DNA from 2 places in the Streptomyces sp. NPDC059582 genome. Region 1 is predicted to be linked to the other one. Evidence: riboswitches for the same ligand, from Rfam matches in the RefSeq annotation. Region 1 holds a riboswitch; the other holds the start of a gene.
What was found. A riboswitch is a leader RNA that binds a small molecule or an ion and turns the genes downstream of it on or off. The one in region 1 is predicted to bind cobalamin.
Positions count from the first base shown of each region.

Region 2: another riboswitch for cobalamin. It lies ahead of ACFV0T_RS21395 (prenyltransferase/squalene oxidase repeat-containing protein); the one in region 1 lies ahead of metE (5-methyltetrahydropteroyltriglutamate--homocysteine S-methyltransferase).

Region 1 is NZ_JBHWCC010000003.1:217,866-221,378, reverse strand. Features, by position in the region: gene metE (5-methyltetrahydropteroyltriglutamate--homocysteine S-methyltransferase) at 1-1,854, opposite strand, end outside; cobalamin riboswitch at 2,019-2,296, opposite strand; gene ACFV0T_RS04585 (3-hydroxybutyryl-CoA dehydrogenase) at 2,497-3,402, opposite strand; gene aceB (malate synthase A) at 3,399-3,513, opposite strand, start outside.
Region 2 is NZ_JBHWCC010000024.1:83,547-87,059, forward strand. Features, by position in the region: gene ACFV0T_RS21390 (SCO2322 family protein) at 1-625, opposite strand, end outside; gene ACFV0T_RS21395 (prenyltransferase/squalene oxidase repeat-containing protein) at 622-1,863, opposite strand; cobalamin riboswitch at 1,979-2,114, opposite strand; gene ACFV0T_RS21400 (MBL fold metallo-hydrolase) at 2,231-3,259, opposite strand; gene ACFV0T_RS21405 (aldehyde dehydrogenase) at 3,428-3,513, shown strand, end outside.

The DNA of each region.
Region 1 (3,513 bases):
CAGAGCGGGCTCGTCGACCTGGATGACCGAGGTGCCGGCCGCCTCCAGGTCGCCGACCTCGTCGCGCAGGGCGAGGGCGACCTGCCGGGCGGTGTCGCCGAGCGGCTGGTCGTCGCGGACGAAGGACCACGCGAGCATGGTGACCGGCCCGGTGAGCATGCCCTTGACCGGACGGCCGGTGAGCGACTGGGCGTACGTCGTCCAGCGCACGGTCATCGGCTCCGGGCGGGAGATGTCACCGGCGAGGATCGGCGGCCGGACGTGACGGGTGCCGTACGACTGCACCCAGCCGTGCTGGGTGGCGAGGTAACCCGTGAGCTGTTCGGCGAAGTACTGCACCATGTCGTTGCGTTCGGGCTCGCCGTGCACCAGGACGTCCAGGCCGGTCTTCTCCTGGAAGGAGATCACCTCCTGGATCTCGGCCCTGATGCGCTCCTCGTAGCCGGCCGTGTCGATGCGGCCCGCGCGCAGATCGGCCCGCGCGGTGCGCAGTTCGCCGGTCTGCGGGAACGAGCCGATGGTGGTGGTCGGCAGCAGGGGCAGGCCGAGGTGGGCGCGCTGGGCCGCGGCCCGCTCGCCGTACGGCTGGGAACGGCGGCCGGCGGCGTCCGTGACCGCGGCGGTCCGCGCCCGTACGGCGGGGTCGCGGGTGATGGGCGAACCGGCGCGGGAGGCGAGGTCGGCGCGGTTGGCGGCGAGTTCCGCGGTGATCGTGCCGGTGCCCTCGGCGAGGCCCTTGGCGAGGGTCACGATCTCGGTGGTCTTCTGCCGGGCGAAGGCGAGCCAGCGCAGGATCTGCGGCTCGATGTCGTGTTCGACGCAGGCGTCGAGCGGGACGTGGAGCAGCGAGCAGGAGGCCGAGACGTCGACCTGGTCGGCCAGTCCCAGCAGGGTCCCCAGGGTGGTGAGGGACTTCTCCAGGTCGTTGACCCAGATGTTGCGGCCGTTGACGACTCCGGCGACCAGACGCTTGCCGGGCAGCCCGCCCACCGCGGCCAGCGCGTCCAGGTTGGCCGCGGCGGCCTCGGTGAAGTCGAGCGCGAGCCCGTCCACCGGCGCCTTGGCCAGCACCGGCAGGGCGTCGCCGAGCCGGTCGAAGTAGGAGGCGACCAGCAGCTTCGGCCGGTCGGCGAGGCCGCCGAGCTCACGGTAGGCGCGGGCGGCGGCGTTCAGTTCGGCCGGGGTGCGGTCCTGGACCAGGGCGGGCTCGTCCAACTGCGCCCACTGTGCGCCGGCCGCGCGCAGGTCGGCGAGGACCTGCGCGTACACCGGCAGCAGACGGTCGAGCAGGGTGAGCGGGTCGAAGTCGGCGGCGACACCCGGGGCGGGCTTGGCGAGCAGCAGGTAGGTGACGGGACCGACCAGGACGGGCCGGGCGGCCAGGCCCACGGAGAGCGCCTGCGTCAGTTCCCCGACCTGCTTGGCCGAGTCGGCCGTGAACACGGTGTCCGGGCCCAGCTCGGGTACCAGATAGTGGTAGTTCGTGTCGAACCACTTGGTCATCTCCAGCGGCGCCACGTCCTGGGTACCGCGCGCCATGGCGAAGTAGCCGTCCAGAGCGTCCGCCTCGACGGCGGCCCGGTGGCGTGCGGGGACGGCGCCGACCATGACGCTGGTGTCCAGCACGTGGTCGTAGTACGAGAAGTCGCCGGTGGGCACCTCGTCGATGCCGGCCTCGGCCAGTCGGTGCCAGTTCGTGCGGCGCAGTTCGGCGGCGGTGTCCCGGAGGGCGTCCGCGGTGACGCGGCCCTTCCAGTAGCCCTCGACGGCCTTCTTCAGTTCCCGGTTCTGTCCCTGCCGGGGGTAGCCGTGCACGGTGGCCCGTGCTGCCGCGGCTGCGGGCTTGCTGGTCACGGAGATCTCCTTCGCGAGATGAATCCCTGAGATCCCGGAGACGGGACGAGAGCGCGAAGGGCGACGACCGGACGGTGCGACCTCGCGTGACAGGGCGCGGTCGTCTCCGCCTGGTGTGTTCGCCGACCTGCCCTCGAGGTCACCGGGATGTCCGCGCACGAGTCGTCCGCACGCGGGCAGTCGGCAGGTCTTCGGACTCGCGGGCACGTCCTCGTCATGCGAGTTCCGTGCGGCTTCGGACCAAGTCGCGCGAAGTCGTACGTCGTACTCGTACGAGGACATCTACTGGCCGTCGCTTCCCAGACCCTGTTCTCGGACCCAGTGCGTATGACGGCGGTCGTTCCCGCTCACCGCTGCGGGGCAGTCCCGGATTCCCACCGGGTTCCCTCTTACGACGCATCCCGCCTGGCGGACGGGGCGAACCAGCTGCACCCGCCACCCTAGGGGACGGCGGCACGTGTGCCGTGTCACGTCCGTCATTCGGATGGTGAGGTGGGCCACGTGGCGGACAGGCGTGGAACGGACCGTGGGCGGGAAGCGCACCCCAGCGCCTCCCGCCCCGCCCTCCGCGTCCCGGCAGCCGCCGCGTCCCTCGGCCGGCGAGGCCGTCCCGGGCCCCTCAGCCCGGTCGAACCAGGCCGCTCACCCCTGGTCGTAGACGTGGAACCCACGGCCGGCCTTACGGCCCAGCAGCCCGGCCTCCACCATCCGCTGGAGCAGCGGGGGAGGCGCGTAGAGAGGTTCCTTGAACTCGTCGTAGAGCGACTCGGCGATCGCGGCGACGGTGTCGAGCCCGATCAGGTCCGCCAGCCTCAGCGGGCCCATGGGGTGGGAGCAGCCCAGTTCCATGCCGGTGTCGATGTCGCCGGCGGTGGCGAAGCCGGACTCCGCCATCCGGATCGCCGACAGGAGGTACGGGACGAGCAGCGCGTTGACGACGAAGCCGGCCCGGTCCCGGGAGCGGATGACGGTCTTTCCCAGTACACGGGTGGCGAAGTCCGTGACCGTGGCGGCCGTCCGCGCCGAGGTGTGCAACGAGGTCACGACCTCCACCAGGGGCAGGACCGGGACCGGGTTGAAGAAGTGCAGTCCCACGACCCGGTCCGCCCGGCCGGTCGCCGTGCCGAGCCGCATGACGGGGAGGGAGGAGGTGTTCGTCGCCAGGACGGCCGACGGATCCTCGACGATCTTGTCGAGGGCGGCGAAGACCTCGGTCTTGGCGTCGGGGTTCTCCACCACCGCCTCGACCACGAGCTGCCGGTCGGCCAGGTCGTCGAGGCTCCCGCTGAACACCGTCCGGGTGAGCGCGTCCCGCGCGGCGGACTCCTCCAGCCTGCCGCGCCGCACCGCCCGCTCCAGCGACGCCGCCACCCGGTCGCGCGCGGCACGGGCCGCGACCGCGTCCGCCTCGCACACCACCGTGTCCAGGCCGGCCCGCGCGCACACCTCGGCGATGCCCGCGCCCATCTGGCCGCCGCCGACCACGCCGACCCGTCGGATCTCCGCGCCCGTCCGACCGTCGCCGACCCGCCGGATTCCCGCGCTCACGACCGCTCCTCCGTCCGCCGGACCAGGTGGCGCGCATAGGCGTCCGGAGTGAAGAACATGGGCAACTCGGCGGCCAGGGAAGTCCGTTCGAAGAGCGCGCGGATGTCGTCG
Region 2 (3,513 bases), on a different contig from region 1:
CCGCCGCCAGGACGGCCACCGTCGCGCAACCGGCCGTCAGGCCCACCGACGGGCCCCCGCCCGTGGTGTGCTTGCTCGCCGCCGCGGTCGCCGTCGCCGTGCTCTTCGGCTTCCCGTTCGCCGACACCTGCTCGCCGCAGCCCTGTTCCGGGTAGCCCGCGATCGCGCACAGCAGGGCGTTGGTGTCGTAGCGCAGTGGCCTCGCGACCGCTGCCAGGGCCTCCGCCGTGGTCGCGGCGGAGGCTACCCGGGCGCAGGCCGTCCGGCTCACGGGCGGGGTCTCGCCGGAGGGCGCGTCGGACGCCGTACCGAAGTCGATGACCAGGGCGACCCGCTTGTGGCCGTCCCGGGCCGGTGTCCTCGCGCAGATCGTCGCGAAGTCGGCCGTGCCGCGTGGCCGGGTCGCGTCCTGGGAGTCCGCGCTGACCGCGAAGCGGAAGCCCTGGACGTCGCCGTCCGAGGGGCGCGCGGTCGACGGGCCCTGGGTGGCGTACGTCCAGCCCTCGCCCGCGCGGTCCCAGAAGGACCAGTAGCGGTAGCCGGTGGCCTGCGCCTGGCCGGCCGCTCCCAGCAGGGGGAGCAGGACGGCCAGGAGCAGGACGGCGGCGGCACGGCGGCGGCTCACGACCGGCGCTTCCTGACGCGGCCGAAGAGCAGGAATCCGACGGCGACGACGACGGCGAGCAGGACGCCGCCCGCGATCCACACGACCTTGCCGGTGCCGGAGGAGTCGGAGGCCGCCGAGCTCTTGGAGTCGCCGGCGGCCCCGGAGTCCTTGGCGTCGGGTACGAACACGGGGCCCGGGCCGGTCGCGTCGAGGAGCTTCACCAGGTCCTGGCCGCCGAAGTCGCGCGGGTCGTGGCCGGCGGCGTTCGCGGCGAGGATCAGCTGCGCGTACGCCGCCGGGCCGCCCTGCTGCGCCCACTTCGCGGAGTCGGCCTGGAGCCAGCGCACGGCCGGGACCGCGGCCTCGCCCTGGTGGGCGGTCGCGAGCGCGACGACCGCGTCGGCGGTGTTGCCGTAGTCGGGCTGGTCGTCGGCGCCGGGCAGCGCCGACGTCAGGTGGCCGTCCGAGGCCAGCTCCTTGGCGAGGTAGGCGGCGCCGTTGCGAGCGGCCTGCGCGGCGTCGGCGGCCGCGTCCTTGCAGGTGAGGTCGGTCGCGTTCGGCTGCGGGTCGGCACCCGCCAGGCCCTTGCCGAGGGCGGCGACCACGGCTGCCGCGGTAGCGTCCGCGTTGGCCGTGAGCGCGCCCTTCTTGTCGGGCTGGTAGGCGAAGGCGCCCGCTCCGTCGCCGGTGCAGGGCAGCGCGAGCTTCAGCAGGGCGTCGTACGGGGACTTGCCGCCCTTGCGGACGTCCTGCGGCTTCTCGCCCGTCGCCGACAGCGCGCCGACGACCACGGCGGTGGAGTTGGCGTCGCTGGCGCCGCCCGGCGCGTAGCCCCAGCCGCCGTCCGCGTTCTGCACGGACTTCAGCCAGGCCACGGCCTTGCCGGTGACGGGGTCGTGGTTGCCGAGCGCGGCGAGGGCCTGGACGGCGGCGGACGTGCTGTTGGTGTCGACCATGAGCTTGGCGTCGCAGGCCTTGGCGGTGTCGGCGCGGAACGCGGCGAACGACCCGTTCGCGCACTGCTGCCCGATCAGCCAGGCGATGGCCGACGAGGCGGGCCGCACGCCCACGGTGTCCTGCGCGAGCAGGGCGAGGGACTGCCGCCAGACACCGTCGTACGTGGGGTCGGTGCGGCCGTAGAGGCCGGTGGGTATCGCCACCGACGGGGACGGGGACGGGTCGGCGGCGACGGCGGGCGTGGCGGCGCCGATCACGGCGGCGGCGGCCAGGACCGCGGCGCTGCGGCGGACGTTCATGATCGGCGGGTGCCTCTCCCTGTGGGGAGCCGGGCGACGCGGGGCACCCCCGGGCGGCTCGGCTCCGTAGACCTCGACGGTGCCGTGCACCGGCGGACGGCCGGTGCGCGTAAGCCGGTCACGAACCGTACGGAGCGATCCGGCTCGCCACCCTGCGGTGGCTCACGGCTGCGGGTCAGCGCCGGAATTGCACCGGCTTCCCCCCGTACGGGTGTGATGACGACGCCGCCACTCTACCGGCCCGTAGGAAAGGGCCGAGGGGCGGCTGTGAGGGCGGGCGGACGGGTGGCGGCCCGGGCGCGGGGCGGCTTCGCCACGGGGCGAGCGGTTCGCGCCGTCCCGTACGGGTCACACCGCTATGTAAGGGTCACACCGCCACGTACGTCACCGGCTCGCTCCCCGTCACCGACTCCGCCCGTCCCAGTTTCACCAGTCGCCGCAGATGGGCCTCGGCCTCCGAGACCGCGATGTTCCGTGATCCGTAGGGGATCTGGTCCCAGGGGCGGTTCCACTCCATGCGTTCGGCGACCTGCCACGGGGTGAGGGGTTCGGCGAGCAGGGCGAGCAGGCCGTCGAGCCGGTCCTCGTGATGGGCCAGCAACTCCCGTACGCGGGAGGTCGCGTCGGTGAAGGTGTACTGGTGGGCCGGGAGCACGTCGGCGGGGGCGAGGCGGCCGACGCGTTCGAGGGAGTCGAGGTAGTCGCCCAGCGGGTCGGTGACGGTGATGTCGTCCGGGTCCTCGTACAGGCCGATGTGCGGGGTGATCCCCGGGAGCAGGTGGTCGCCGGAGAACAGGCGCCCGTGGCCCGGGAGTCGAGAAGGGTGCTCCTCCTCCAGGTGGAGGCAGACATGGCCGGGGGTGTGACCCGGGGTCCAGACGGCGCGCAGCCGGCGGCCCGGCAGGTCGAGCAGTTCGCCGGGGACGATCTCCCGGTCGGGCAGGGCGGGGGAGAAGCCGGGCAGGGTGCGACGGGGGCGGGCGGTGCGCAGCGGGGCCACGTGCTCCTCGGGGGCGCCGGCGGCGGCGAGCTTGTCCCGCATGTACGTGAACCAGCGGTCGGGGCGGGTCTCGCGGGTCCTGCGGACGATGGAGATGTCCGCCGCGTGCATCGCGACCCAGGCGCCGGAGGCCTCGCGCACCCGGCCGGACAGACCGTGGTGGTCGGGGTGGTGGTGGGTGATCACCACGCCGTGGAGCCCGGCGACCGACGTGCCGCAGGCGGTGAGGCCCTCGGCGAGGGTGTCCCAGGACGCCGGGTCGTCCCAGCCGGTGTCGATCAGCACCGGGCCGCGGTCGGTGTCGACGACGTACACGAGGGTGTGGCCGAGGGGGTTGTCCGGGATGGGGACCTCGATGGACCGTACGCCGCCGCCGTGGTCGTGCACCTGCGTCATGGGCTCCCCAATCGCCGCGTCCCGGTCACTATAACTAGAACAAGTTTCGATGGGAGCCCGAGTCGACCGACGCGGTGGACGTCCTGCCCGTGGACTCCTCGGAGCGGAGCTGCTATCAGTTCCGTATCTGATGGATCGTCAGAGCAGGCTCCCGGGGAGGCAGTCGCCATGACCGAGCTCGTGGAACACGGACAGCTGTTCATCGGCGGGGAGTTGACCGACCCCCTGGGCAAGGAGGTCATCGAGGTGATCTC